3 regions of the Sphingomonas sp. RS6 genome follow, and region 3 is predicted to be linked to each of the others. Evidence: riboswitches for the same ligand, from Rfam matches in the RefSeq annotation. Region 3 holds a riboswitch; each other region holds the start of a gene.
The links. A riboswitch is a leader RNA that binds a small molecule or an ion and turns the genes downstream of it on or off. The one in region 3 is predicted to bind cobalamin.
Positions count from the first base shown of each region.

Region 1: linked by a shared signal. The riboswitch ahead of ACX40Y_RS06245 (TonB-dependent receptor plug domain-containing protein) and the one ahead of metE (5-methyltetrahydropteroyltriglutamate--homocysteine S-methyltransferase) in region 3 are both predicted to bind cobalamin.
Region 2: linked by a shared signal. The riboswitch ahead of ACX40Y_RS12475 (DUF1636 domain-containing protein) and the one ahead of metE (5-methyltetrahydropteroyltriglutamate--homocysteine S-methyltransferase) in region 3 are both predicted to bind cobalamin.

Region 1 is NZ_JBTMWM010000002.1:322,464-332,555, reverse strand. Features, by position in the region: gene tuf (elongation factor Tu) at 1-960, opposite strand, end outside; gene fusA (elongation factor G) at 1,041-3,134, opposite strand; gene rpsG (30S ribosomal protein S7) at 3,216-3,686, opposite strand; gene rpsL (30S ribosomal protein S12) at 3,750-4,121, opposite strand; gene ACX40Y_RS06255 (bactofilin family protein) at 4,437-4,871, shown strand; gene ACX40Y_RS06250 (DUF4142 domain-containing protein) at 4,895-5,485, opposite strand; cobalamin riboswitch at 5,625-5,817, shown strand; gene ACX40Y_RS06245 (TonB-dependent receptor plug domain-containing protein) at 5,951-7,804, shown strand; gene ACX40Y_RS06240 (ABC transporter substrate-binding protein) at 7,804-8,628, shown strand; gene ACX40Y_RS06235 (FecCD family ABC transporter permease) at 8,625-9,596, shown strand; gene ACX40Y_RS06230 (ABC transporter ATP-binding protein) at 9,587-10,092, shown strand, end outside.
Region 2 is NZ_JBTMWM010000006.1:70,242-80,333, forward strand. Features, by position in the region: gene ACX40Y_RS12460 (adenosylcobinamide-GDP ribazoletransferase) at 1-594, opposite strand, end outside; gene ACX40Y_RS12465 (histidine phosphatase family protein) at 591-1,160, opposite strand; gene cobT (nicotinate-nucleotide--dimethylbenzimidazole phosphoribosyltransferase) at 1,157-2,173, opposite strand; gene ACX40Y_RS12475 (DUF1636 domain-containing protein) at 2,170-2,577, opposite strand; cobalamin riboswitch at 2,800-2,986, opposite strand; gene ACX40Y_RS12480 (beta-N-acetylhexosaminidase family protein) at 3,038-5,005, opposite strand; gene ACX40Y_RS12485 (asparaginase domain-containing protein) at 5,177-6,766, shown strand; gene dcd (dCTP deaminase) at 6,788-7,342, opposite strand; gene ACX40Y_RS12495 (cytidine deaminase) at 7,540-7,989, opposite strand; gene ACX40Y_RS12500 (UPF0262 family protein) at 7,995-8,477, opposite strand; gene ACX40Y_RS12505 (replicative DNA helicase) at 8,560-10,056, shown strand.
Region 3 is NZ_JBTMWM010000012.1:3,113-13,204, forward strand. Features, by position in the region: gene ACX40Y_RS16575 (cytochrome c1) at 1-276, shown strand, start outside; gene ACX40Y_RS16580 (adenine phosphoribosyltransferase) at 276-818, shown strand; gene ACX40Y_RS16585 (AAA family ATPase) at 879-2,027, shown strand; gene ACX40Y_RS16590 (MaoC family dehydratase) at 2,031-2,480, opposite strand; gene ACX40Y_RS16595 (alkaline phosphatase family protein) at 2,523-3,794, opposite strand; gene ACX40Y_RS16600 (hypothetical protein) at 3,882-5,204, opposite strand; gene ACX40Y_RS16605 (glutaredoxin family protein) at 5,210-5,965, opposite strand; gene ACX40Y_RS16610 (MerR family DNA-binding protein) at 6,007-6,426, shown strand; cobalamin riboswitch at 6,482-6,689, shown strand; gene metE (5-methyltetrahydropteroyltriglutamate--homocysteine S-methyltransferase) at 6,800-9,109, shown strand; gene ychF (redox-regulated ATPase YchF) at 9,161-10,092, opposite strand, start outside.

The DNA of each region.
Region 1 (10,092 bases), on a different contig from region 3:
GCCCTCGTCCTTCGACAGGACGTACACTTCCGACTTGAACTCGGTGTGCGGCTTGATCGAACCCGGCTTCGCCAGAACCTGACCACGCTCCACCTCGTCGCGAGCGACGCCGCGCAGCAGCGCACCGACGTTGTCGCCAGCCTGGCCCTGGTCGAGCAGCTTGCGGAACATTTCGACGCCCGTGACGGTGGTCTTGCGGGTGTCGTGGATGCCGACGATCTCGACTTCTTCACCAACCTTGATGATGCCGGTTTCGACACGGCCGGTCACCACGGTGCCGCGACCCGAGATCGAGAACACGTCTTCGATCGGCATCATGAACGGCTTGTCGAGCGGACGCTCCGGCTCCGGGATCGACTCGTCGACAGCGGTCATGAGCGCCAGGATGGCGTCCTTGCCCAGCTTGTCGTCGGTGCCGTTCAGAGCGGCGGTCGCCGAACCGCGGATGATCGGAATGTTGTCGCCGTCGAACTCACGCTTGGAGAGCTCTTCGCGGATTTCCATCTCGACCAGCTCGAGGATTTCCTCGTCGTCGACCAGGTCGCACTTGTTGAGGAACACGACCATGGTCGGCACGCCGACCTGACGGGCGAGCAGGATGTGCTCCTTGGTCTGCGGCATCGGACCGTCGGTCGCTGCCACCACCAGGATCGCACCGTCCATCTGCGCCGCGCCGGTGATCATGTTCTTCACATAGTCGGCGTGACCCGGGCAGTCGACGTGCGCATAGTGGCGCTTGTCGGTCTCATACTCGACGTGCGCGGTCGAGATGGTGATGCCGCGCTCGCGCTCTTCCGGCGCCTTGTCGATGTTCGCGAAATCGACCGCAGCGTTACCCGCAACGTTCTCCGCGAGGATCTTCGTGATCGCAGCCGTCAGCGACGTCTTGCCATGGTCGACGTGACCGATGGTGCCGATGTTGAGGTGCGGTTTGCTCCGATCGAACTTTGCCTTCGCCATTGTCTTCCTACCTTCTGATTCAATTTCCCGTGCCGCCATGGGACTCGCGAGAACGCGGCCCCATAACGGCTGTTTCCCGATTATGCCAGCTTCGCCTTCACTTCCTCGGCGACGTTGGCGGGCACTTCGTCATAGTGCGAGAACTGCATGCTGTACTGCGCGCGGCCCTGCGTGAACGAGCGGAGCGCGTTCACATAGCCGAACATGTTCGCCAGCGGCACCATCGCGGTCACCGCCTGCGCATTGCCGCGCGTGTCGGTGCCCTGGATCTGGCCGCGCCGGCTGTTCATGTCGCCGATGACGTCGCCCAGATAGTCTTCCGGGGTGACGACTTCGACCTTCATCACCGGCTCGAGCAGCTTGATGCCGGCCTTCTGCGCCGCTTCGCGCATCGCTGCACGGGCGGTGATTTCGAAGGCGAGCGCCGACGAGTCGACGTCATGATACGCACCGTCATACAGCAGCACTTCGAAGTCGATGATCGGGAAGCCGACCAGCGAGCCCGTTGCCGCCGTCTCGCGGAAGCCCTTTTCGATCGCGGGGATATATTCCTTCGGAATGTTACCGCCCTTGATCTCGTCCTTGAAGACGATGCCCGAACCACGCTCGCCCGGCGTCAGCTTGACCTTGACGCGACCGAACTGGCCGGTGCCGCCCGACTGCTTCTTGTGCGTGTAGTCGATATCGACCGGCTTCGCGAGATATTCGCGATACGCCACCTGCGGCGCACCGACATTCGCCTCGACCTTGAACTCGCGCTTCATGCGGTCGACCAGGATCTCGAGATGGAGCTCGCCCATGCCCTTGATGATGGTCTGGCCGCTCTCGGCGTCCGACGAAACGCGGAACGATGGATCCTCGGCAGCCAGACGATTGAGCGCGATGCCCATCTTTTCCTGGTCGGCCTTGGTCTTCGGCTCCACCGACAGCTCGATCACCGGCTCGGGGAATTCCATCCGCTCGAGGATGATCGGGTTCGCCGAGTCGCACAGCGTGTCGCCGGTCGTGGTCTCCTTGAGGCCCGCGATCGCGACGATGTCGCCGGCGAATGCCTCGTCAATGTCCTCACGCGAGTTCGCGTGCATCAGGAGCATACGACCGATCTTTTCCTTCTTGTCCTTCACCGAGTTCAGGTAGCTGCCCTTGGACAGCGTGCCCGAATAGATGCGCGCGAAGGTGAGCGAGCCGACGAACGGATCGTTCATGATCTTGAACGCCAGCGCCGAGAACGGCGCCTTGTCGTCGGCCGGACGCGAATCCTTCGTCTCGCCGTCCAGCTTCACGCCTTCGACGGGCGGAATGTCCAGCGGGCTCGGCAGATAGTCGATCACGGCGTCGAGCAGGGGCTGCACGCCCTTGTTCTTGAAAGCCGAACCGCACAGCACCGGCACGAACGCGAATTCCAGCGTACCCTTGCGGATCAGCTTCTTCAGCGTCGCGACGTCGGGCTCATTGCCTTCCAGATACGCTTCCATGACCGCGTCGTCCTGCTCGACGGCCATTTCGATCAGTTCGGCGCGCGCGGTGGCGGCGGCGTCCTTCAGATCGTCCGGAATGTCCTGATATTCGAACTTCGCGCCCAGCGACTCTTCGAGCCAGATGATCGCGCGGTTCTCGACCAGGTCGACCAGGCCCTTGAAGCCGCCTTCGATACCGATCGGCAGGTACAGAACGGCCGGGCGGGCGCCCAGACGGTCCTTGATCATGTCGACGCAGCGCTCGAAGCTCGCACCGGTACGGTCGAGCTTGTTGACGAAGCACATGCGCGGAACCTTGTACTTCTCCGCCTGGCGCCACACGGTTTCGGACTGCGGCTCAACGCCGGCAACGCCGTCGAAGCACGCGACCGCACCGTCGAGCACGCGCAGCGAACGCTCGACTTCGATGGTGAAGTCGACGTGGCCGGGGGTGTCGATGATGTTGATCCGGTGCTCTTCGCCCTTGCCTTCTTCGGCGCGCCAGAAGCAGGTGGTGGCAGCAGACGTGATCGTGATCCCGCGCTCCTGCTCCTGCTCCATCCAGTCCATCGTCGCCGTGCCTTCATGCACTTCGCCGATCTTGTAGGACTTGCCGGTGTAATAGAGGATGCGCTCCGTCGTCGTCGTCTTGCCGGCGTCGATGTGCGCCATGATGCCGATGTTGCGATAACGGTCGAGCGGATGGCTGCGGGCCATGATCGTGGTTTCCTTGAAGCTTTGGGGAGCCGGACCGTCCGGCTCCCCAATATGTAGGTAAGAAATCTACCGACGCCAGCCTTACCAGCGGTAGTGGCTGAAGGCGCGGTTCGCTTCCGCCATGCGGTGCGTGTCCTCGCGCTTCTTCACCGCGTTGCCGCGGTTGTTCGCCGCATCCATCAGCTCGCCCGAAAGACGGGCGGCCATGGTGTGCTCGCTGCGGTTGCGGGCCGAGGCGATCAGCCAGCGGATCGCGAGCGCCTGCGCACGCTCCGGACGGACTTCGACCGGAACCTGGTAGGTCGCACCGCCGACGCGGCGGCTGCGGACTTCGATGCCGGGCTTCACGTTGTTCAGCGCGTCATGGAAGACGCCGATCGGCTCGCGCTTGGCGCGCTGCTCGACGGTTTCCAGGGCACCGTAGACGATCGCTTCTGCAACGGCCTTCTTGCCGTCCAGCATGACCGAATTCATGAACTTCGACAGAACCTGATCACCGTACACGGGATCGGGCAGGATTTCCCGCTTTTCGGGACGACGACGACGTGCCATCTCACATAATTCCTTCTGAACTTCAGCCGATCCGGAACATGTCCGGGGCTTACTATGGCCTGATTACTTCGGACGCTTCGCGCCGTACTTCGAACGGCTCTGCTTGCGGTCCTTGACGCCCTGCGTATCGAGCACGCCGCGAAGGACGTGGTAGCGAACGCCGGGAAGGTCGCGCACACGGCCACCGCGAATGAGCACCACCGAGTGCTCCTGCAGGTTGTGGCCTTCGCCCGGGATGTAGCTGATGACTTCGCGGCTGTTGGTCAGACGGACCTTGGCCACCTTGCGAAGCGCCGAGTTCGGCTTCTTCGGGGTCGTCGTGTACACGCGGGTGCAGACACCGCGCTTCTGCGGGTTCTGTTCCATCGCAGGGACCTTGCTCTTGGCCTTCTGCGGTTCGCGGCCCTTGCGGACCAGCTGGTTGATCGTCGGCATGAAGCCCTTCACCTTTCAGATGGTTACTTTGCTGGAGCCCTGTTGGACAGAATACGAAAAAGCCCCGGCGGCATTCAGCCCCCCGGGCCATTGCGTCTCCAGCAACGTTCAGCTCATTGTTTCCCGGACGGTTTACGGACTCAAAGTACGGCCATCGCGGAACGGGGCGCCTATAACGATATGGCCGAAGGCGGTCAACAGCCCCGCTGTCGGGCGGAGAATGCAGTCCTACTGGATTTTTCGGAGGCTGAAGCACGACGCAAGCTGTGCTACGCCCGGCACCGCCGGCTGATCAACTATGCGGGGGAAGTATCGATGTTCAACGGAAATCGCGGTCGCGACGAGCGCCAGCCCGGTTCAAGTGCGGCGGGCAGCGGCAAGCGCGGCATGTTTTCGGTGATCGGTGCCGATATCGTCATCACCGGCAATCTGGTCGCAACGGCCGACCTCCATGTCGATGGCCGGATCGAGGGCGATGTCCAGTGCGCGACGCTGATCCAGGGGGCCGAAAGCCAGATCTTCGGCAAGGTCAGCGCCGAATCGGCCCGGCTTGCCGGCACCGTTGACGGATCGGTCAATGCGCGCGAACTGACGATCGAACGCACCGCGCGGATCATCGGTGACGTCGAATATGAGACGATCACCGTCGAACAGGGCGGCCATGTCGACGGCCATCTTCGCCATTCGAGCGGGGCGACCACCGCCGCCGCCCCAGCTCTGGTCCACGTGAGCAGCGAGGCAGCGGCCTGAACCGCCGCCCCGCCGCCGGACGTTCACATACCGCGAATCTCGTCATAATGCTCGGAGACGGTATCGGCGGCTCCGCTCGCGAACGTCTTTAGCGGCGCGACATCGCCGTTCGCAGCATAGGCGCGCAGTGCCGTCAGCGCCTTTTCATGGGCCGCGGTCTGCTGCGTCTTGTAGGCCGTGTCGAACGCGCTGCCTGTCGCCGAACGCAGCGCCTCCAGATTGGCCTCCTGCTCGGCGTTCATCGCCGGGGCGGGCGTAATGGCCGGCGTCGCCTGTGCGGCCGCCGCCTTCAGCTTCTCCGTCGAGTCGCTGTGATCTTCGACCATTTCCCTGCCGAAGTCCTTCAACTCGTCCGTCGTCGCCTTCTGCTGCGCGAGCTTGCCGGCCTCTATCTCATAGGCGTCGCTTGCCGCCATCATATCGGCAAACTGCTGGCCCGACATCGCCATCGCGGCATCATTGCCCATCGCATTGTCGTTCATGGCCTCGCCGGCCGGCAGGTTGGTGACCATGTCGGTATTGTTCATCGTGTCGACGGTGGTCGCGTCGTTACCACCACAGGCGGCGAGCACGAGCGCCGGGGCAAGCCCCAGGATCAATCGGTGCGTTTTCATTGTCGGTCCTCCTTGCTCCTGGGTCCGTTCAACGTGCGCGGCACCGCGCCGTTCCGAAATCGTCGAACTATCAATATGAAATCCAATGGAAAATTATCATAGGTTATAAATCAGGCTTGCCGCGCCCGCCCGTCTGCCGCTAGATGGCGGCGTGATGGGTGTCCCTTGGTGAAAGGGATGAAAAGGGAACTCGGTCAAAGTCCGAGGCTGCCCCCGCAACTGTAACCGGCGAGCCGGCGTGCCATTCTGCCACTGGAGTTACCGCTCCGGGAAGGCGGCACATCGCGCGACGACCCGGGAGCCAGGAGACCTGCCCGTCACGGTCGATTCCTTCACGCGGGCGGGGTGCACCGGGTGAACGGGGAGAGAAATCCCCGCGTGAGCGACACCAACCGGGTCGTCACGCGAATCGTCGCGGACGGCCCCCTAAAGGGGTGTCTTACCTTGTACCAATTCCGTTCTCTGATGCTTGCCGCCAGCATCGTTGCGCCGGCGATCGCCCATGCCGATCCGGATGCGCCTGCCACGGCGTTCGTGCCGGCCGCAGACAACATCATCGTCGTCGCCAGCGGCGTTCCGCAGGACGAGGATCAGGTCGGCCGGTCGGTGACTGTGATCGACCGTGCCGAGATAGAGCAGCGCCAGACCGTCGCTCTGTCCGAGCTGCTCGCCACCACGCCCGGCGTCACCGTCGTGCGCAATGGCGGCCTCGGCACCGCGACCGCGGTCAGCATCCGCGGCGCGCAGAGCGACCAGACGCTGGTGCTGATCGACGGCGTCCGCGTCAACGATCCCTCCTCCACCGGCGGTGCCTATAACTTCGCCAGCCTGCTCGCCGGATCGATCGAGCGGGTGGAGGTGTTGCGCGGCCCGAACTCGGTGATCTGGGGCAGCCAGGCGATCGGCGGCGTTGTCAACGTCACCACGCTTCAGGGCACGCAGGGCCTGAAGGCGCGCGCCAATGCAGAGGGCGGCTCGTTCGGCACGTTCAACGGCAACGCCGTGATCGCTGGCGGCAACGATCGGATCACTGCGGGGCTGACCGCCGGCTATCTGACCACCGACGGCATCTCGGCGGCCGCCAATGGCAAGGAAGCCGATGGCTATCGTCAGTTCGGCGCCACCGGCAATGTCGAGCTGAAGCTGGTCGAAGGACTGGCACTCGATCTGCGCGGCTATTACGCGCACAGCAAGGTCGAACTCGATGGCTATGCCCCGCCCGCCTATGCCTTCGGCGACACGGGCGAATATGCCACCACCCAGGAAGTCTATGGCTATGCCGGGCTGCGGCACGCCGCGTTCGACGGCAAGCTCAGCAGCCGCCTTGCCTTCGCGCTCTCCGACATCAATCGCGACGGCTATAACGACGATGACAGCATCGCCTATCGCTATCGCGGCCGCGCCGAGCGCTATCTGTATCAGGGCGACGCGGCGCTGTTCGACCAGCTTCGCCTGGTGTTCGGCGCCGAGCATGAGGAAAGCCGCATCCGCTTCGACGATGGCGGCCCGACGGCGCGCAAGTCGGTGGGCATCACCAGCGTCTATGGCCAGGCGATCGTCACGCCGCTTTCGCCGGTGACGGTGACGGCGGGCGTCCGCAACGACGATCATGACGCGTTCGGCAACCACTGGACGTGGAATGCAGACATTGCGGTCCGCGCGACCGCCGATACGCTGCTCCACGCCAGCTATGGCGAAGGCTTCAAGGCGCCGACGCTCTACCAGCTCTACAGCGCCTATGGCTTCGAAGGGCTACAGCCGGAAACGGCCAAGAGCTACGAAGCCGGGATGCGCCAGACGCTGGCGGCGGGCAAGGTACAGCTTGGCGTCACCTGGTTCCACCGCGACGCGGCCAACCAGATCGACTACAACTTCATCACCTCGACCTATTACAACCTCAACAAGACGCGCGCCGAGGGGATCGAGCTGGAAGGGGTGGTCCAGCCCGTCGAGGCGCTGACGGTGCGGGCGAACTTCACGCATGTCTATTCGGAGAACCGCAGCACCGCGAACCTGGGCAAGGACCTGCCGCGCCGCCCGCGCGACAGCGGCAGCGTGTCGGCGGATTATCGCTTCCCGTTCGGCCTTTCGATCGGTGGCACCGTGACGATGGTGGGCGACAGCTTCAACGATGCCGGCAACGCCACCCGCATCGATGGCTATGCGCTGGCTGGCGTGCGGGCGGAGATGCCGGTCACCGGGCTGTTCTCGATCTATGGTCGCGTCGATAACGTGACCGACGAGCGGTATCGCCAGATCACCGGCTACAGCACCTATGGCCGGGCCGCCTATGGCGGCGTGCGGTTGCGCTTCCAGTGATGCGCGGCGCCGCGCTGCTTGCCTGCCTGATGGCCGCAGGCTGCGCGGCGCCCCCGCCCAGTGGCGGCGGGGGCATCGTTTCGATGAATCCTTGCGCGGATGCGGTACTGATCGAGCTGGTGGCGCCGTCGCGCATCGCCGCGATCAGCCATTATTCGCAAGCTGCCGATTCGACCTCGATTCCACTCGATGTCGCGCGGCGCTTCCGCGGCATCAACGGTACGGCCGAGGAAGTGATCGGGCTGAAGCCCGATCTGGTGATCGCCAGCAGCTTCACCGCCCCGTCGACGCGCGAGGCCTTCGCACGGGCGGGGCTGAAGACGCTGTATCTCGACATCCCCTCCTCGATCGAAGCGAGCAAGGCGCAGGTGACGGCGCTCGCCGCGGCGGTGGGCCAACCCGCGAAGGGCGCGGCACTCAACGCCCGCATCGATGCCGCCATCGCGAACACCAGCTGGACCGGCGCGAAGGCGCCTGCCCTGCTGTGGATCGGCGGCAACCTCGTCAACGGCGGTCAGACGCTGCTCGACGACATGATGGTCAAAGCCGGCTTCTCGAACCAGGCGGCGCATTATGGCCTCTCCCATACCGGCCAGTTGCCGATGGAACGCGTGATTGCCGATCCGCCGCAGGTAATGCTCGTTCCCGAAGGCCCCGGCCACGACGCTGATTCGCGCGCGGCCGATCTGCGAAGGCGCGCCATCGCCGAAACCGGCCTGCCGGTCGTCCAGGCGCATTTCTCGCGCCATCTGGTCAATTGCGGCGGCCCCGTTATTCCCGCAGCGATGAACCGCCTCGCCGCCATCCGCCGGAGCATCCCGTGAACCGACTGGGTCTCAACCTCGGGCTCGCCGCGCTTGTGGCGCTGTTGTTCGCCGGCTCGCTGATCGCCGGCAAATTCTGGGTGCCGCTATCGGCATGGTTCAGCCACGATCCGCGCTGGTGGATCATCGCCGAACTGCGCCTGCCCCGCGCCATCCTTGGGCTGGCGATCGGCGCGGCGCTCGGGCTGTCAGGCGCCGTGCTCCAGGGCTTTCTGCGCAATCCGCTTGCCGATCCGGCCGTGGTCGGTGTGTCCTCCAGCGCGGCGCTCGGCGCCGTGGCCGCGATCGTGCTGCTCGGCAGCAGCGCCCCGCTGACGCTGTTCGTCTGCGCGATGGCGGCGGCATGCGCGTCGATGCTGCTGCTCGCGGGCCTAGCGTGGCGCGCCCAAAGCGCGGTTGCGTTCATCCTCGCCGGCACGGTGCTGGCCAGCCTCGGCGCGGCGCTCACCAGCTTCCTCATCTCGATCGCGCCCAATCCCTACGCCACCGCCGAGATCATCGACTGGATCATGGGGGCGCTCACCGATCGCAGCTTTTCCGAGGCGCAGCTTGCGCTGCCGTTCATCGCGGTCGGCTGTGCGCTGCTGTTTCTCACCGGGCGCGCGCTCGATGCGCTGACGCTGGGCGAGGCTGCCGCCCGGTCGATGGGGCTCCGCCTCGAACGCACGCAGTTGCTCGTCGTGCTGGGCACCGGCCTCGCCGTCGGCGCCAGCGTCGCGGTGACGGGTGTGGTCGGCTTTGTCGGACTGATCGTGCCGCATCTGCTGCGTCCCTTTGTCGGCGCGCGCCCCTCTGCGCTGCTGCTGCCCAGCGCGCTTGGCGGTGCGGCGCTGCTGCTGGCCGCGGACAGTCTGGTGCGCCTCGCGCCCGGGCCGGGCGAGGTTCGGCTGGGCGTCGCAATGGCGCTGATCGGGACCCCGTTCTTCTTCCTGCTCCTGATGAAATTGCGGCGGTCGGTATGGAACTGAGTTTTTCCGATCTGTCGGTCAGCCTCGGCAAGCGCCGCGTGCTGCACGGGCTGGACGCGGTGTTTCAGCCGGGCAAGGTCACCGCGATCCTCGGCCCCAATGGCTCGGGCAAATCGACGCTGGTGCGCGCGCTCGCCGGCTTGCTCGACGTCGATGGTGGCCATGTGAAGCTCGGCGGCCGCGCGCTGGGGCGGTACGACCAGCGCGAACGCGCGCGGATCATCGGCTATCTGCCGCAGGATGCGACCGTGCATTGGGACGTCCGCGTCGGCGATCTGATCGCGCTCGGCCGGCTGCCGCACCGCGCCCCCTTTGCCGGCCTGTCCGCGCAGGATCATATCGCGATCGATGCCGCGATCGAGGCAACGGGCACCGGCCCGCTGGTCGACCGGCTCGTCACCCAGCTTTCGGGCGGCGAGCGGGCACGCGTGCTGCTGGCGCGGGTGCTGGCCGGCGAGCCGAAATGGCTGCTGGCCGACGAGCCTCTCGCGAGCCT
Region 2 (10,092 bases), on a different contig from region 3:
GATCAGCAGCGCCGCCGCCGCGAGACCAGGCGCGAGCGGAACCGCGGCGATCAGCAGCACGCCCCAGATAGCCAGATCGACCGGCCGGACCGCATCCCGGAACCGCGCGCCGAGGCCGGCATGGAGGCTGGGCAGCCAGCGTGTCCAGACGAGCGGCCCCATACGGGCCGCGAAGGGCACGAGCAGAATTGCGAGATAGGCTTGGGTTTCGATCAGGCCGTGCAACAGCACCAGCTTGGCGGCGAGTTGCAGCCCGATCGCGACAACCCCGAAGCTGCCGATATGCGGATCGGCGAGCACCGCGCGGCGCGTCGCCGGGTCCTTGTGCCCGGCTCCGGCTGCGTCCGCGACGTCGCCTAGCCCGTCGAGGTGCAGCGCGCCGATGATGCCGGTCCATGCGAGCAGACCCAGCAACGCTCCCGTCCACGGATCGATCGCCGCGCCGGCTATGGTCGCGGCCGCTACGATCGCGCCGATGATCAGCCCCACCGCCGGAAACCAGCGCATCGATGCGGCAAACGCATCGTCGCTGACGGCAAAGCGCGGCATTGGCAGGCGGGTGAGGAACTGGATCGCGACGATCAGCCCGGTCATGGCAGCAATCGGGTGATCTGCGCCACGGGCTGATCGCCCGGCCACACCCGCAGCGAAACCAGCGCCGCATAGGGCAGGTCGAATGCCCAGGATTGCGGCTGATCGAAGCCGCAAAGGACATGCAGCGCCGCACGGATCGCGCCGCCATGCGTCACCACGATCGTCGGTTGGGGCGCGAGATCGGCGATTGCCTTGGCGATGCGCGCGACGAGCATCGACCAGCGCTCGCCACCCGGGGGCGCATGCCTTTCCGGGTCGCTCCAGAAGCGGGCAAGCGCCGGCGGATCCACCTCGTCCGGCGCCAGGCCGTCCCATTTGCCGAAATCGAGCTCGCGCCACCGCGCGTCGGTCACCGGCGAGAGATCGATCGCCGCGCCGATCGCCTGCGCGGCAAGGCTGGTGCGCTGCAGGTCCGAGGTGACGAGCCGCGTGACCGACAAGTCGAAAGTCTTGGCGAGGCAATCGGAAATGCCTTGTGCGGTGGGTTCGCCATCGGTGCTGCCCATCAGCAGACCCGGCGCCGCCGGGGCGCCGTGGCGGAGCAGGTGGAGCGTAAACGGCGTCATAGCAACGATGTTACCTGCGCCTCGGCAAAGGTCGCCATGCCGTCATGGGCGGCGAGCGCGGCGCGGATGATCCCGGTCGCCACCGCCGCGCCGCTGCCTTCGCCCAGCCGCATGTCGAGCGAAAGCAGCGGGACGAGCCCGAGCTGGCCCAGCATCCGCGCATGCCCCGGTTCGGCCGAACAATGCCCGGCCAGGCAGTGCGCGGTGATCGCTGGATTGTCGGCCGCCAGCGGCGCGGCCGCAGCACTGCTGATGAAGCCATCGAGTACCACCGGCACCCGCGCCAATCGCGCCGACAGCACGGCGCCAGCGATCGCAGCGATCTCCCGCCCGCCGACGCGCCGCAGCGTTTCGAACGCATCGCGGCTGGCATCGGCATGATGGCGCAACGCCCGGTCGACCACATCGATCTTGCGCGCCAGGCCAGCGCTGTCGATGCCGGTCCCCGGTCCGACCCAATCGGCAGCGGTGCCGCCGAAACTGCGTGCGGCAATCGCCGCCGCTGCCGTCGAGTTGCCGATGCCCATTTCACCGACGACCAGAAGGTCGAGCCCGTCGCTCACGGCCGCGGCACCGGCGTTGAGGGCAGCGAGGCATTCGTCCTCGTCCATTGCCGGGCCGATCGTGAAGTCGGCAGTGGGACGTTCGAGATCGAGCGGGGTCACGGAGAGTTCCAGCCCGGCGGCTGCACAAAGCGCGTTGATCGCGGCGCCGCCGGCCTGAAAATTCGCGACCATCTGCGCCGTAACGCTCGCCGGGAAGGCGCTGACGCCGTGGACCGTTATGCCGTGATTGCCTGCGAAGATCGCCGCGCACGCACGTTCGATCCGCGGCCGTGCCGTGCCCTGCCATGCCGCCATGAAGACGGCCAGATCCTCGAGTCGTCCCAGCGATCCGGCGGGCTTGGTGAGCTCGTCCTGGCGCGCGCCGGCCGCGGCCACCGCTACGGCATCGGGATGCGGCAGCGTCGCGAGCGCGGTGCGGAACGCGGTCGGCGAAGCAAAGGCGGTCATTGGCCCAGATATCCGGCTGGCGGAACGCGGGCGATGAAGTGGCCCTTCACGCCCTCCGGCCATTTCGAATAGGCGACTTGGCCATGTTCGCTGGCGGCATATTCGACCGCATAGTCGAGGATCGCGCGGGCGGCGTCCTCGTCGGGTTCGAAGCGCCCCATGACATAGCCGATCTTGCCCGGCGCGCGCAGATGAACCGTGCAGAACTCCTGGCACGCGAACAGGCAGGGCATCTCCTCGACGGCGACGCCGGCATAACGCGGATCGCGCTGCTGCACGGCGCGCATCGCCAGGATCAAGCCGGCCCCGCCGCGCACGCCTTCATCCGAATCGCGGGCGTTCGCCGAATGGCGACACGTGTTGCAGGCGACGATGGCTGTGCCATCGGCAACGCGCTTCAGCATGCCGGTCCACTCGCGCCACAGCAGAGCGCCGAGCGTGAAACGGCTTCAGGAACGGGTAGAACCAAGCGACAACCAACCATACGCGACCCTTCTCGACATGGCCGCGTCGCGCGGGGGCAGGCTCGCGATGGTCCGGCGGACGCACGCGGCCGCCCCGCGATCCGCAGGCCGGCACGTCGTCGCTCGGGTTGAACCCGTCCGCTCGGCGCACCCTGGCCGAACGAAGGACGACCGCGACGGGCAGGTCTCCTGGCTCGCGGGTCAGCGCCGGTCCGGCCGCCTTCTCAGGGTTATCAACCCCAATGGCATCTGGCCGATGGCTCGCCGCTTACAGTTGCAGGGGCAGCCGGGGTTTTCCCGTTCCCGTTTTAATCCCCGTCTCCGGGGAACCTGTCGCAGCAACGCGCATACGCGCCGCCGCCAGCCTTGGCAATTGGCGGCGGCGGTGCGGGCGTCGGGATCAGCGGGCCTCGGCGGCCGGGGCCGGTACCGTCGCGATCAGGCCGGGAGCATCGGCGATGAAGCGATCGAGCACACCGTCGGCGATCTTGATCGGCCCGTCGAAGCGGGTGGCGCCGGAGATGCTTTGAATCGCCGCCGCCTCGGCCGCCAGCCGGGCGGCATCGGCGAAGTAGCGCCGCGCCGCCTCACTGCCCTGATTGGCGGCGCTCAGGCCTGACGCGGTCAACTGGAGCGCGCGGCCCCAGCGCTGGAGCGCGTCAAGCCAAGGCCGCGCCTGCTCAGCAAAGCCGGGATCGACGGTGCCGGCGCGAATGATGTCCGCCGCGCCGGCGAGGCGATCGGCGGTATGCGCCAACTCGGCGAGCGCCGACTCCCTCGCCTGCGCATCACCGCTGGCAAGCGCATCGCGGACATGATCGAGCGTGGCCTTCAGGCGGGGCGCCTGCTCCTGCCAGGGCTGGCTGCCGAAGGTGGGCGCGAGATGCTGGGTATCGAAAAAGGTCAGCAGCGCCTCGGTCGCGGCTGCGTCGCCACCGGCCAGCGCTTCGGCGGCAAAGCGCCAGGTGCGCTGCGCGTCATAGGCCTTGTCGTTCCACGCAAAGGCGGCGACGCCGGTCACCGCCACCCGGCTGGGGACTTCCTGGTTCATCGGGTTCGACAGGATGCCGGTGAGCTCCGCCGACAGCCCGGCTTCGCGCCGGTCATAGGGAGCGAGCAGCAACCGGCCGGTCGACTGGCCATAGTCGTTGACGGGATAATTGTCCCACAACAGCGTCTTGCGGCCGAACGCCTTGGTCGCGGCGCGTGCATCGGGGATCGAAATGGCGGGCGGCACGACGTCGGTGCCGGTCCACTGCACGACGACGCGGGGATCGAGGTGCTTGCGGAGAGCCGCCTTGTACGGCGTTTCCTTCGCATCATAATATTCGGTCGGCACCATGATCAGCGGCATCGATGCGGGATCGTTGGCGACGAGGCTGGCCTGGACGGCGTTTAGCAGATGCGCCTGGGCAATGCCGGCCGCTTCCGCGCCTGACGGGCCGAAGGTCGCCTTGTCCTTGTCGCAGTTCCACTTGGTATATTCGATGTCGTCGAGCGCAACGTAGAAGCGGTGGACGCCGATCGCGCGCAGCGCATCGAACTTGCGCTCGAGCGCCCGGAGGTCGGCCGGATCGGAGAAGCACACCGTCGGTCCGGGCGAGATCGCATAAACGAAGTTCACATGGTTGCGTCGGGCGGTGCCGACCAGCGTGCCGAGCGCGGACAGCGTCGCCGCCGGATAATCCTCGCGCCAGCGATCACGGGCATAGGGATCGTCCTTGGGGCTGTAGATATAGGTGTTGGCCTTTACCGTGGCCAGGAACTCGATGTGCCTGGTGCGGTCCTGCATCGACCAGGGCTTGCCGTAAAAGCCCTCGATCGTGCCGCGGATCGGCATCGCCGGATGGTCGCGGATCACCAGCGCCGGCAGCGACTTGCGTGTCACCAACTGGCGAAGGCTCTGCGCGGCGTGGAACAGGCCGTCGCCATCGTGGCCAGCCAGCGTGATCAGGCCGGTGCCGTTCGCCGGCGAGATCGCGATCGTATAGCCCTCCGCCTGATCGTCGGCCTTGGCGCCGGCGCGGGCGAGCGCCGCGCGGACGATCGCCATATCGTCCCCGCCGATCACGATGTGCGGGCGATCGAGCACGCTCGGAAGCTTGCGAGCGCTGACGATGTCGGTGACGCCGGCGCCGCGCAGGATGGTGCCGACCAGCGACACCGTTTCGGGATCGGTGCCGGGTGCCGCGACCAGAACAACCGAGGTGCCGAGCGAAAAGCTGCCGATGCCCAGCGTCATCGAGACCGGCGTGGGAAAGATCGCCGGCAAGGTTGCGGACTGCGCCGACGCGGCGATGGGGGCAAGGCCGGCCAGCGCCGTCGCAAAGGCGGCAAGGGCGCCGAGAGTGCCCGAACGTCGCGTCATATCCATCCTCCGGTATTAAACTGGTACTATGAGGTGGTGTTAGGTCGGTGAGCCTCGGACGGCAAGCACGCTCGGTACGACTGCATCAAATTGCATGGGCGACGCCGGGGATCATGACTATAGCAGCCCCATGCGCGCGAAGCGTCACGTGAGTTCAGGGAGAAAGGCGCAATGAAGATCGCAGTCATCAATACCGGGGGCACGATCAGTTGCGTGGGCGATCCATTGGCACCGATGTCGGCTGCCGAGTTTGCCGAGGCCTGTGGCTCGATTTTCGATCCGATCTTTGCAGCCCAGTTTCCCGATCTGACTTTGAGCTATGTCACCGATTTGAGATTTCCGGAGTCATCGACGGGGACGCTGGACAGCACGAATCTGCAGCCGAGCGACTGGTGCCTGATGGCGGGGTATATCCTCGATCATTATGCCGCCTACGACGGATGGATCGTCCTGCACGGCACCGACAGCATGGATTTCACGGGTGGCGCCCTGCCGTTCCTGCTGTCGAGTTTCTCCGCTGTGGGGGTGCCGCTTGCGACGCTCAGCAAGCCGGTCGTTCTCACGGGATCGCAGGTGCCGATGTTTCGTCGGAGCGCGGAGGGGGGAGCGGTCACGCTCAATTACAACACCGATGCCTATCAGAATTTTTGCGGCGCGGTCGCGGCCGCGCAGAGCGGCGTGCCCGAAGTCTGCGTCTATTTCGATGGCAACCTGTTTCGCGGCGCGAGGGTCGTGAAAACCAATGCAAACCAGTTCAACGCCTTCTCTTCGCCCAATTACCCGCCGCTCGGCACGTTCGGGATCGAGTTCGCCCTCAATCCGACGCTGCTGATGCCGCCCCCCGTTTCTGCCTCGGTCAGCCTCGACGATCCCGATGCGCTCGCGCGGGCACGGGCACAACTCGATGCGATCCGCGAGACGATCGATCAGGTCCCGGTGATGCAACTGAACGCCTTCCCGGCATGGTACAGGCGGGGAACGGGTAAGGCGGACGGCAAGGCGTTTCTGGCCGATATCATCGCGGCCTGCGTCGCGCAGGGGGCCGCTGGGCTGATCCTCGGTTCCTATGGCGAGGGAAATTTCCCCTCGGGCGACCCCGACACGCCGTCGCAAGGGGCGATCTATCAGGCGCTTGATGCGGCCAACCGCAAGGGCGTGGTGATCGTCGATAACACGCAGGTGCTCCAGGCGGTGGTCGACAACAGCGCCTATGCGGCCGGTGCCTGGTTGCCCGAAGTGGGGGCATTGAGCCCGGCGGACATGACGCCGATGGCGGCGCTGGCCAAGCTAACCGTGCTGCTCGCTGCCGCGGCGCATCACGGCTGGAGCGCTGACGACGTACGGCGGCTGATGGGCCTTTCACTGATCGGTGAAATGATTGAAACCAGCCGGCTCGACAGTCGGCGCAACGCTACGCTGCTGGGCGGCCAGTCCCTCACGACACAGGATGGCAGTGCTGTGCTGCGGAACGATCCGTCTGCCGGTCCGATGCTGACCGACGCTGCCGGTAATTTGTTGTGGAAGCCGCCGATCGTCCCGTCGGCAGATCAGACGCCCGTTTGGCTGGCGATGCAGAATGACGGCAATTTGGTACTCTATGGCCGGGATAATGCGCCACTATGGGCGACCCAAACCGGCACGCCGGACGGTGCATCGTCGATGCTCGTCCTTGCGGGATCGGCGCGCGCAGGCTCAGTCTCGCTACGCGTGTACGACTATTCGGCTGGCCGGATCAGCGTGACATTGTTCGAGCAGGGCTGATCCGAGCGCGGGAACGGCGTGTCACAAGCGCGGAAGCGTTACCCCGCGCTGGCCCATATATTTGCCGGCTCGGTCGGCATAGCTCGTCTCGCAGGGCGCTTCGCCTTTGAGGAACAGAAACTGGCAGGCGCCTTCATTGGCGTAGATCTTGGCCGGCAGCGGCGTTGTGTTGGAAAACTCCAGCGTCACATGACCTTCCCATTCGGGCTCCAGCGGCGTGACGTTCACGATGATCCCGCAGCGCGCATAGGTCGACTTGCCGAGGCAGATCACCAGCACGTCGCGCGGCACCCGGAAATACTCCACCGTGCGGGCGAGCGCGAAGCTGTTCGGCGGGATCACGCAGACATCGGTCTTGCGGTCGACAAAGCTGTTCGCGTCGAAATTCTTCGGGTCCACCACCGCGCTGTCGACATTGGTGAAGATCTTGAACTCGTCCGCCACCCGCGCGTCATAGCCATAGGAAGAGAGGCCATAGCTGATGCAGCCCTCGCGCCGCTGGCTCTCGACAAAGGGCTCGATCATGCCGTGGTTGAGCGCCTGCTCGCGAATCCAGCGGTCGGATAGAATGGACATGCGCGCGGTACTGCGGGGGAGGGGGCGCGGCGTCAAGCTTGGGGGGCGGGACCTCGGCCATTCAAACCTCCATCGTCATTCCAGCGAAGGCGGGAATCCGTTTGCCAGGACGCCGGGGGCAGGGACCGCCAATCCAGCGCCAATGGATCCCCGCCTTCGCGGGGATGACGGCGGGAAGGGGTGCCGGCGGCAACCCCTCAACTGATCCCCAGATCGCCCGGCCCGAACGCATGGGGCAGCAGCTCGGACAGGCGGTAGCTCGCCACCGCATCCCCCTCGGCCGCACCGCAATGGACGGGCAGGTCGCGCTTGCCGAGCTGCGCCGCTTCGTTGATCACCTGGCGGCAGCGGCCGCAGGGGCTGACCGGCGCGGTGCCCTTGGGAACGCCGTCGGCGCCGATCGGCCCGCCGATCACCGCGATCTCCGCCACGTCGCGCAGCCGCCCCTGGGCCGAGACCGTCGCCAGCGCCACCGTCTCCGCGCAGAGCGACAGGCCGTAGCTGGCATTCTCGAAATTGGCGCCGGTCACCACCGTTCCGTCGGTCAGCAGCACCGCCGCGCCGACGCCGAAGTTCGAGTACGGCGCGTGCGCGTGGCGCGCGGCAGTGCGGGCGGCTGCGATCAGCGCATCGCGTTCGGTCGTCATGAAACTCATCCCTTGATGTGGAGCACGCAGATCAGCGTGAACAGCCGCCGCGCGGTATCGAAATCGATGTCGATCTTGCCGTCGAGCGCAGACCGCAACAGCTCGGCGCTGTCATTATGGATGCCCCGCCGCGCCATGTCGACCGTCTCGATCTGTGCCGGCGTGGCGTTGCGGATCGCCTGGTAATAGCTGTCGCAAATCGCGAAATAGTCACGGATCGGCCGGCGGAAGCGGGCGAGGCCGAGCACGATCGTTTCCAGCGGTGTATCGTCCGCGCGGCTAATCGCCAGGGCCAGCCGCCCTTCCTCCACGCTAAGGTGCAGCTTGTACGGCCCGGCATAGCCATCGGCCTGTTCGCGCTGCGGGGCGAAGTGATTGTCCTCGAGCAGATCGTAGATCGCGATCCGCCGTTCCTGCTCGATATCCGCCGAGCGCCACAGGATGGTGCGCTCGTCGAGGGTCACGTCGATGATCCGCGGATCGGCCATAGGGCGCAGCTTTGGAAGCATTCCCCGTTTTCCACAAGCCATGCCGGTTGCCGTTGCCCCCGCATTGGCCGATGAGGGACGGATGGCACAGCCGATCCCTTTCCCCGCCCCGGAGCCCCAAGAGGGCCTCAGCCTCCCCCAGAACGTAGAGGCGGAAGCAGCCCTTCTCGGCGCGATGATGATCGACAACCGAGTCGCGGAAGACGTGCTCCAGAAGCTGCGACCCGAACATTTCTTCGAGCCGCTGCACGGCCGCATCTATGAGCAGATCGCCCACCTCGTCGGCGACAACCGCCTCGCCACCCCGGTGACGCTGCGCCCGCTGTTCGCCAACGATCCCGCGATGAAGGAGCTGGGCGGCCCGGCCTATCTCGCCCAGCTGACCGGCAACCCGGCCAGCCTGATCGGTGCGCGTGCCTTTGCCGACCAGATTTACGACCTCGCCCAGCTCCGTGCGCTGGTGGACGTAGGCCGCGGCATGGTGGAGGGCGCGCTCGACACCAGCCAGGACATCAACCCCGCCAAGCAGATCGAGCAGGCCGAACTCCGTCTCTACCAGGTCGCCGAGCAGGGCGATTCGGAAGCCGGCGTGAAGTCCTTCACCCGCGCCGCCACGCTCGCCGTGCGCCAGGCGGAAAAGGCGATGAACTCGGGCGGCGGCATCTCGGGCATCACCACGGGGCTGAGCGACCTCAACGCCTCGACCGGCGGTTTCAACCGATCGGACCTGCTGATCCTCGCCGGCCGCCCGGGCATGGGCAAGACCTCGCTCGCCACCAACATCGCGTTCAACGCTGCCAAGCGCTATATGGACGATCTCGACGCGGGCATCGCCGAGGAAAAGTCGATCGGCGCGCCGGTGGCGTTCTTCAGCCTCGAAATGTCGGCCGACCAGCTGGCGATGCGTATCCTGTCCGAGCAGGCCGAGGTCGTCTCGGAAAAGCTGCGTACCGGCCAGCTGAGCAATGCCGAGTTCCAGAAGTTCGCGCGCGCCGCGGGCGATCTGGAGCGGCTACCGCTCTATATCGACGACACGCCCGGCCTCACCATCGCCGCGCTGCGCACGCGCGCGCGGCGGCTCAAGCGCCAGCACAAGATCGGCATGGTGATCGTCGACTATCTCCAGCTGCTCACCGGCTCGGCCAAGGCCTCGGGCGACGGGCGCGTGCAGGAAATCTCGGAGATTTCACGCGGCCTCAAGACCCTGGCCAAGGAACTCCATGTGCCGGTGCTGGCGCTTTCGCAGCTGAGCCGCGCGGTGGAAAGCCGCGAGGACAAGCGCCCGCAGCTCTCCGACCTTCGCGAATCCGGCTCGATCGAGCAGGACGCCGATATCGTGCTGTTCGTGTACCGCGACGAATATTATCACGACTTCAAGGCCCCGACGAAGATCCCCGACGGCACCGAGACCGCCGAGGAGCGCATGGCCTATGAGGAATGGCAGGCGCGCCAGCTGGAAGTGGCGAACAAGGCGACGGTGATCATCGCCAAGCAGCGCCATGGTGCGACCGGCTCGGTGCATATGCGCTTCGACCGGCAGTTCACCAAGTTCAGCGATCTGGCGCCCGAGGGGTATTGAGGAGGACTGCTGCTGGGCCTGCTAAGCCCCTCGCCT
Region 3 (10,092 bases):
ACGCCCGATGGCATGTACTTCAATCCGTATTTCGCCAACCTCAACATCGCGATGCCGCCGCCACTGATCAGCGAGGGCCAGGTGCAGTTCGACGATGGCACGCGCGCGACGGTGGACCAGATGGCGAAGGACGTTTCCGCCTTCCTCGTCTGGACAGCGGAGCCGACGCTGCAGAAGCGGCATCAGGTTGGCCTGGCGGTCGTGATCTTCTTGCTGTTTGCCACCGGGCTCGCCTATGGCGCGTACCTTACTGTGTGGCGCGGCGTGAAGCATTGATGGACCTGGACCAGAACGACGATATCCGCGCTCGCATCCGCACGATCCCCGACTTTCCGAAGCCGGGGATCATGTTTCGCGACATCACCACGCTGCTGCTCGATGCCGAGGGGCTACGTCTGACGATCGAGCGGATGGCGACGCAGGTGAAGGGCGAGGTCGATCTGGTCGCCGGGATCGAGGCGAGAGGCTTTCTGTTCGCCGCGGCGCTGGCGATGCAGCTTGGCACCGGCGTGCTGCTGGTCCGCAAGGACGGCAAGCTGCCCGGCGTGACCATCGCCGAGGACTATGCGCTCGAATATGGCACTGACCGGATTGCGATCCATGCCGATGCGCTGGCCCCCGGCGCCCGCGTGCTGCTGGTCGACGACCTGATCGCCACGGGCGGCACCGCACGAGCGGCGGTGCGGCTGCTGCGCAAGGCAGGCGCCGAGGTGGTGCAGGCGTCGTTCGTGGTCGACCTGCCCGAACTGGGCGGCGCCGATGCACTGCGCGGCGAGGGGATTGCGGTTTCCGCGCTAGTGGCGTTCGACGGGCAATGATCAACGGCAGCCGCCGCTGAACGGCTGTCACGACCGTCCGCCGCAGCCTAGGGTGGCGCCATGCTGACACGCCTTGCCGTTTCCGGATACCGTTCGTTGCGCGACGTGCGGCTCGCCCTCGGGCCGCTCAACGTTATCACCGGCCCGAACGGCAGCGGCAAATCGAGCCTTTATCGCGCATTGCGGCTCCTTTCCGAACTTGCGCAGGGGCGGGCGATCGCTTCGCTGGCGGCGGAGGGGGGCCTTGCATCGACGCTCTGGGCCGGCCCGGAGAAGATCAGCCGCGACATGCGGAGCGGCCGCTACCCGGTGCAGGGCACCGTGCGAACCGGGCCGGTGAGCCTCAAGCTGGGCTTTGCGGGCGAGGATTTCGGCTATGCCGTCGATCTGGGGCTGCCGGTCCCGTCGCACACCCGGTTCCACCATGATCCGGAGATCAAGGCGGAGAGCCTGTGGACCGGGCAGGTGCTCGGCCGAAGGAATGTCTTCGCCGACCGCAATGGCCCGCGCGTGCGGCTGCGCGACTCTGGCACCGGGGAGTGGCGTGCACGCCTGGGCGAACTGCCCGCCTATGACAGCATGATGATGCACTGCGCCGACGCTGCGGACGGCTTCGAGATGCTCAACCTGCGCGAGCGGATGCGGAACTGGCGCTTCTACGACGATCTGCGCACCGACCGCGATGCCCCTGCGCGACGCCCGCAGGTCGGCACCCGGACGCCGGTGCTGGCGAGCGACGGTTCCGATCTGGGCGCGGCGATCCAAACGATTTTCGAAATCGGCGACGCGGAGACGCTGCGCGATGCGATCGCCGATGCATTCGAAGGCGCGACGCTCGCGGTGGGCGAGCGGTTCGAGGTCGAGATGCGGCAACCGGGGCTGCTGCGGCCGCTCGTCGCCGCCGAGCTTTCCGATGGGACGCTGCGTTACCTGCTGCTCGCGGCGGCGTTGCTGTCGCCTCGGCCGCCTGAACTGATGATCCTCAACGAGCCGGAAGCCAGCCTGCATCCCGATCTGCTCGCGCCACTCGCGCGGCTGCTGGTGACCGCGTCGCAGCGCTGCCAGCTGATTGTCGTGTCGCACGCGACGCCGCTGGTCGAGGCGCTCGATCGCGCCGCCGACAGCCTTGTGATCGAGCTGCGCAAGGATTTGGGTGAGACGCTGACCTCGCAATCCGCGCCGGTCAATTGGGCATGGCCTTCGCGCTGAGGCTTAGCCGGCCGGCCGCCGCTCGACCAGCGCGTTGGCGATGAAGGTGAGGACGGGTTCGTCCTTCTGGTTGAAGGTCGTCATCCGGCTGCGGACGATGCCCATTTCGGGGCGGCTCTGCGAGGCACGGGCTTCGAGCACTTCGGTTTCGCAGCGCAGGACGTCGCCGGGATAGACCGGGCGTACCCAGCGCAGCTCGTCGATACCGGCGGCGCCCAGACTCGCCAGGGGGTGCGCCTCGTTATAGGCGACCAGCATCGCCATGGTCATCGCATTGGTGTGCCAGCCGCTCGCCGCCAGCCGGCCGAAATGGGTCTTCGCCGCCGCCTCGTCGGAGAGGTGGAAGGGCTGGGGGTCGTATTTGCGGGCGAAGTCGAGCACTTCCTCGCGCGTGACTTCATAGCGGCCGAAGCTGGCACGGTCGCCCACCTGGATGTCGTCGAAATAGCGCATTGCGACCAGTTTCGATTGGAAACCCGTTGCTGGCAAGCATTTTCAGCGGCCGGCGAGCAGTCCCCGGAAGGGTGCGTCGTCGCCGTCCTGGCCGGCCTTTGGCGGCAGGCCGAGCAGGTCGCGCAGCAGCGGGGTGACGTCGACATTGTCGAACGTGGGCACGGTGCCGTGGCGGAAGGCGGGGCCGGCGGCGACGAACAGTGCCAGCATGTCCGGCGCCTGGTTGTCATAGCCGTGATTGCCGCCCGCGAACGGCTTGTCAGGCGCCTTGTCGAGGATCAGCCAGCCGGTTTCGGCGAGGCAGACAATCGCCGGGATGCGCGGATTGGTGCCGTAGCGGAAACGTGCAGGAATCTCGCTTTTGCGCCAGCAATCCATATGCGGATGGTGGCCGAGCAGCGCCTTTTCGACCGCTGCTTCATGGCCGGGCAGGGGGGTGAGGCTGGCATAGGGGCCGGTTTCGACGACATGCGATTCGGCCGCCGCATCGCCGAGCAGGACCACGCGGTCGCTGCTGGTCGCGGCCATGCCGTGATCGGCGACGATGACGAGATTGGCGGGCTGGCCCAGCGCGGCGAGCCCGGCGACGAGGTCGCCGACCCGCTGGTCGATATCGGCGACGACCGCCGTGGTGCGGGCATCGTCGGGGCCATAGCTGTGGCCGGCGGTGTCGACCGTGTCGAAATAGAGCGTCAGGAAGCGCGGCCGGATCGCGGCCGGACGGCGCAGCCAGTCGAGCACGGCATTGACGCGCTGTTCGCCCGTGATGGCCTGGTTGAACTGCTGCCAGTCTTCAGGCCGGGTGCCTCCCTTTACGCCGCTGTGGCCGCGGGCCGCCTCGCCGCCGAACGCCACGTTCGAGCCGGGCCAGAACATGGTGGCGGTGCGAATGCCGGCCTTTTCGGCATCGACCCAGATCGGCGGTGCCGCATTCCACCAAAACGGATCGTCGGTCGCCATGGTGAAGACCTCGCCCGGGCGGGCGGCGTCCTCCATCTTGTTCGCCGTGATGCCGTGGTGATCGGGCACCAGGCCGGTGACGAGCGTCCAGTGGTTGGGAAAGGTCTTTGACGGGAAGCTGGGCCGCATCGGGCCGCTGATCCCCTCGGCCGCCAGCCGGTTGAGGTTCGGCGTGACGCCGCGGTTCAGATAATCGATGCGGAAGCCATCGATCGAGACCAGGATCGTCACCGGCGCGCGCGTCTCAGCCGCCGCAGCGATAGGCGAGGGGGCGGGGCTGAGGGCGGGGGCCGTGACACAGGCCTGAAGCAAAGCGGCGAGCGCCGCAGCGGCGACTTTGGAATACCAGCGCATGGACGGCCCCATGCGCCGGAATTGTTGCGGTGAGAAGACGGCGAGTGCTCTCTCCGGCGAGCCGAAGTCCCGGAGAATGGAGCGCAATTACCGGCCCAGCGCCAACCGGGCGAACAGCGTGTAGCTGACCGGTGCCTTGCCATAGGCGCTGTCGAGCACGCTCGGCTTGGCATAGGCGGCGACCGATCCGCCGAGCGCCAGCTCGGTCTGACTGGCGAGCGGAATGCGATAGGCATAGCCGCCCTCGAACCGTGTCACCCGGAATTTCTGGTCGTGCAGCGGATCGTCATGGTCTGGGAACAGCTCGTCATTGGCGACATTCTCGACGCGGCCGAACAGGCTGTGGCGGGTGCTGACGTCCCAGTTGGCTTCGGCGGTCCAGGCGCTGAGCACCGGGCCGGGGAGGCGGTTCTTCGCCGCATAGGCGACCATCGCAGAAACCTTGCCGTCGCTATAGTGGAGACTGGCGGTGGTGCGATGCTCATCCTCGCCCGGATGGGTGACTTCGGGTTGCTTGAGTCGCCCGGTCGAAACCTGTGCTACCCAGCGATCGGATGGCGACCAGCTGGCGCGGATGCTCCAGCTGTCGAGCTTTATCGGATCGATGTCCCAGCGATGCTCGTCCGGCTCGCGGCCGTTGAACCATGAGCCTTCGAGCTGGATGCGGCCCGCCTGCACGCCGCCGGTGACGACGCCGTACGTGATGTGGCTGCTGTCGAACCAGTGATGCGCGATCGGCGAGAGCGCGAAGTAGCGATCGGAGCGGCGGTGCATGAAGGCGCTCGGCCCGAGCGCCGGTTCGGCGACCGGGCCGCCATAGACAAAGCCCTTCACGCCGGGCGCGATCGGCGTGTCGACGCGCGCGCTGAGTTCCATGAGCAGATCGTGCGGATGCTGGCGATCGACCAGCGGCACCCCGTTCGCGGTCTCGCCGCTGGCGAACAGATTGGGATAGCCGCGCTGGCCCATCGCCGGTTCAAGACTGCCCATCGCGCGAAGCTGAAGCGTGGTGCCGCCAACAAAGTCGCGGGTGGCGCTGAGCATCGCCATCGATTCGACGAACGCCTCGTCCGCGCCCCGCCGTCCGCCCTGATCGGTATAGACGCCCCACACATAGCCGTGCGCCATCACCATCCAGTCACCACGCGACAGCATCACGCCGCGCATCGGACCGTCGGCCAGCGGGAGAAGCGAGGTGCCGGAGCCGCCGGCGGCGTGATCCGATCCGCCCATCCGCATCATCGGCATCGGATGGTCGTCGGGAGAGGGAGGCATCACATGACCCATCGCCGCATGATCCTGCGGCGTCGACTTGGCGGGCATGTCGGCCATGTCGTGCATGCTGTGGTCCTCCTGCGCAAGCGCGGGCAGCGGCGCGAGCAGGGCGAGGGTGGCAAGGGCGGTGCGCATTCGGGTCAGATTCCCATCGGGCGCGCGAGCATCCAGATGCTCATCGCGATCATCAGCAGGTTTTCGGTGAGCGAGACGAAGCCGAGCGGCACATTGCTGTCGCCGCCGACACAGGCGCATTTCAGCTCCCGCCGGTCGGCATAAACGGCCTTGAAGACCGACACCGCGCCGATACCGCCGATGAACAGGGCGAGCGGAGCGGAGAGCCAGGTCAGCGCATTCGCCGCCATCAACAGGCCGGCCGCCGCCTCGGCGAACGGGTAGAGCGTCGCATAGGGCACCCAGCGCCGGGCGAGCAGGTCATAGCCGAGGAACATCGTCGCGAAGCCGGAGACATCGCGCAGCTTGAGCATCGCGAGCAGGACCATCGCGAAGCTGACGAACCATTCGCCCGCGCGAACGGTGAAGGGGGTGGCATAGACCGCCTGGCTGACCGCCAGCGCGAGCAGCGCGGCGATGGCGAACAGCGCGATCACCGGGCGATAGGTCTTCGCCTTGGGATCGCGGACCTTGAGCCCGAGGAACCGGCGGAGATCGTCATGGCCGCCGATGCGGCGGTCGCCGATGAAGATTTGAGGCGTGGTGGCGACGGCGTGGCGCGCCTTGAACGCATCGGTTTCCTCGCGCGTCGTCAGGTGGCGGTCGTCGACGGCGTAGCCATGGCTGCGGAGCAGATGGAGCGCACGCAGCCCCCAGGGGCAGACATGCTTGTCCATCACCATGCGATAGAGAATTGCGCTTTTATCCGAGGCGGATGCCATGCTGCTTTCCTTGCTTCCGCACCCCATATAGGGTCCGTACCATGGTACGGAGTCAAGGCATGACGCAGTGGACGATCGGAAAACTCGCCGAAGCGGGCGGGGTGGGAGTGGAGACGATCCGCTATTATCAGCGGCGCGGGCTGATCGCGACCCCGCCGCGCGGTGGCGGCCCCGACGCCGGGGTGCGCCGCTATGGCGAGGCGGCGCTGCGCCGGCTGCGCTTCATCCGCGCGGCGCAGTCGGCGGGCTTCACGCTGGAACAGATCGGCGAACTGCTGGACCTCGACACCACCGACGACCGGGCGCGCGCACGGTCGCTGGCGCGCGAACGGATCGCGGCGCTGGATACGAAGATCGCCGAACTGGTGGCGGCGCGCGATGCGCTGGCGCGGCTGGCGCATCAGTGCGGATCGGGCAGCGCTGGGCCGTGCCCGATCCTGACGGCGTTTGAGCAGGGTTGATATAAAGACATAAAGAAATCTTTATATGATGGTTGACTGGCGAGCCGTGCCGCGCAATGAGGCGAGCGTCAAGGTTCTCCGGCCGGGTTCGCCCGCGCCGGCGCTAAGACGGGAAGCCGGTGCGATTCCGGCGCTGCCCCCGCAACTGTGAGCGGCGAGGGGCTGGTCGATACGTGTCACTGGCGGCGTGCGCGCCCCCGGGAAGGCCAGACCAGCCGCGACGACCCGCAAGTCAGGAGACCTGCCTTCGACGCTCTATGTCCACCGGCGGGGTGCCCGGTCCGGACGCGCGTTGGTCCGCGAGCGGGGAGCCCCGGTTGCGGCCGCCTGCGTCTTGCCCGGTCGCCGCGCCCCTTCTTCGGGGTTGAAGAGAATGACCGTTACAACTGCCAGCCTGGGGTTCCCCCGCATCGGCCCGCGCCGCGAGCTGAAATTCGCGCTGGAAAAATATTGGGCCGGCGCGATCGATGCCGCGACCCTTCAGGAAATCGCCGCCGGATTGCGCGTGGCCGCATGGTCGCGGCAAAAGGCGCTCGGCGTCGATTGGCTGCCCTCCAACGATTTCTCGCTGTACGACCATGTGCTCGACACCAGCCTGATGCTGGGCGCGGTGCCCCGCCGCTATGGCGCCGCCGCCGGAGAGGCCGATCTGGCCACCTATTTCGCGATGGCACGCGGCAGCGGCGGGGCCGGCCATGCCGGGTGTTCGCACGGCCCGAGCGGGACGACCGCAGGCGAGATGACCAAATGGTTCGACACCAATTACCATTATATCGTCCCTGAGATCGAACCGGGGCAGAAGCTGGCGCTGGGGCGGCTGAAGATCGTCGACGAATATCGCGAGGCGCGGGCGCTCGGCTATGAAACCCGGCCGGTGCTGCTGGGGCCGGTGACCTGGCTGAGCCTGGCCAAGGGGCAGGACGGAGTCGATCCGTTCGACCTGCTCGACGAAGTGCTCGGGCTGTACGGCGCCATTCTGAGCCAGCTGGGCCATGCCGGTGCCGAATGGGTGCAGATCGACGAGCCGATCCTGGTGACCGACCTTAGCGACGTGCAGCAGCGGGCGTTGCTGCGCGCCTATGCGCGCTTGTCGCGGTCGGAACCGAAGCTGATGCTGACCACCTATTTCGGCGGGCTGGGCGACAATCTGGCCTTCGTCGCGGCGCTGCCAGTGGCGGGGTTGCATGTCGATCTGGTGCGCGGCGCCGGCGAGCTGGACGAACTGATCCGCCGCGTGCCGCCGCAGATGCTGCTGTCGCTGGGCGTGATCGACGGCCGCAATGTCTGGCGCGCCGATCTCGACGTGCTGCTCGCGCTGCTGGAACCGGTCGCGGCGACCCGCGACCTGGTGCTCGCGCCATCCTGTTCGCTGCTGCACGTGCCGCTCGACCTGGAGCTCGAAACGGCGATCGAGCCCGAAGTAAAGCAATGGCTGGCCTTTGCCGTGCAGAAGCTGCGCGAGCTCGACCTGCTGCGTCGCGCGCTGAACGAGGGACGCGCGGCGGTTGCCGAACCGCTGGCCGAGGCGGCGGCTGCAGCAGCGGCTCGCAAGACGTCCCGCCGCATCCATGATCCGGCGGTGCAGGCCCGCATGGCAGCGGTGACGCCGGCGATGTACGACCGCGCCGCACCCTATGCCGTGCGGGCAAGGCTGCAGGCGGAGGCGTTGCAGCTGCCGCCGTTTCCCACCACTACGATCGGGTCGTTTCCGCAGACCGCCGAAGTGCGCCACGCCCGGGCAGCGCACAAGCGCGGCGCGATCGACGAGGCGCAGTATCGCGCGTTCCTGGAGGAAGAGACCGCCCGTGCGATCGCCTGGCAGGCAGAGGCGGGGCTCGACATGCTCGTCCATGGCGAGTTCGAGCGCAACGACATGGTGCAGTATTTCGGCGAACAGCTCGCCGGCTTCGCCTTCACCGTTCATGGCTGGGTGCAGAGCTATGGGTCGCGGTGCGTGCGCCCGCCGATCCTGTACGGCGACGTATCGCGACCGTCGGCGATGACGGTCGACTGGTGGCGCTATGCCCAGTCGCTGACCGACAAGCCGGTGAAGGGGATGCTGACCGGCCCGGTGACGATCCTCAACTGGAGCTTCGTCCGCGACGACCAGCCGCGCGCCGATTCGTGCCGCCAGATCGCGCTGGCGATCCGGGACGAGGTGCTTGACCTAGAGGCGGCGGGATGCCGCGCGATCCAGATCGACGAGGCGGCGCTGCGTGAAGGACTGCCGCTCTTGCGCCGTGACTGGGATACGTATCTGGCATGGGCGGTCGCTTGCTTCCGCCTGACCGCCGCTGGCGTGGGCGATGCGACGCAGATTCACACGCATATGTGCTATTCGGAGTTCAACGACATACTGCCGTCGATCGGGGCGATGGATGCCGACGTGATTTCGATCGAGACCGCGCGGTCGCAGATGGAGCTGCTCGAGGGCTTCGCCGCCTATCGCTACCCGGCGGCGATCGGGCCGGGGGTGTACGACATCCATTCGGCGCGCGTGCCGGCGGAAGCGGAGATGGTGTCGCTGATGCGGATGGCGCAGCGCCATCTGGCGCCGGAGCAATTGTGGGTGAACCCCGATTGCGGGCTGAAGACGCGCGGCTGGGTCGAAGTGAAGCCGGCGATCGCCGCGATGGTCGGTGCGGCGCGGACGCTGCGAGTGGAGGCGCTGGCCGAGGCGTGAAGGCGGGGCCAACGCCTCCTCTATGCAGGGGAGGCGTCGGCCGGTGCCGGATCAGCTGTGCAGGAAGTGCATCACGTCGCCGTCCTGGACGACATAGGCCTTGCCTTCGGCGCGGAGTTTGCCGGCCTCGCGTGCCTTGGCTTCGCCGCCGAGCGTGACGAAATCGTCGAACGCGATCGTCTCGGCGCGGATGAAGCCCTTTTCGAAGTCGCTGTGGATCTCGCCCGCCGCCTCGGGCGCGGTGGCGCCGCGATGGACGGTCCAGGCACGCGCTTCCTTCGGCCCGACGGTGAAGAAGGTCAGCAGGTCGAGCAGCGTGTAGCCGGCACGGATGACGCGGGCGAGGCCGGTTTCCTCCAGCCCCAGTTCGCCCAGGAATTCGCCGCGCTCGTCGACCGGCATGGTCGCGATCTCTGCCTCGATCGCCGCCGAGACGACGACGGCCTGCGCGCCTTCGGCCGCGGCCTTGGCGAAGACCTTCGCCGACAGGTTGTTGCCGTTCGCGGCGTCTTCCTCGTTGACGTTGCAGACATAGAGGACCGGCTTGGTGGTGAGCAGCTGGGCTTGGCGGAGGATGCGTGCCTCGTCGACGTCCTTCGGCTCGGTAAGGCGGGCGGGCTTGCCGTCGCGCAGCAGCTCGAGCGCCTGGCCGAGCACCGAGACGGCTGCCTTGGCTTCCTTGTCGCCCTGTGCCGCCTTCTTGGCGAGGTTCGGCACGCGCTTTTCCAGACTTTCGAGGTCGGAGAGCATCAGCTCGGTCTCGACCGTCTCGGCATCGGCGATCGGATCGACGCGGTTGTCGACATGCTGGATGTCGTCATTCTCGAAGCAGCGCAGGACGTGCACGACCGCATCGACTTCGCGGATGTTGCCGAGGAACTGGTTGCCCAGCCCTTCGCCCTTGCTGGCGCCGCGCACCAGCCCGGCGATGTCGACGAAGCCGAGCTGCGTTTCGATGATCTTCTGCGAGCCGGCGATTTCGG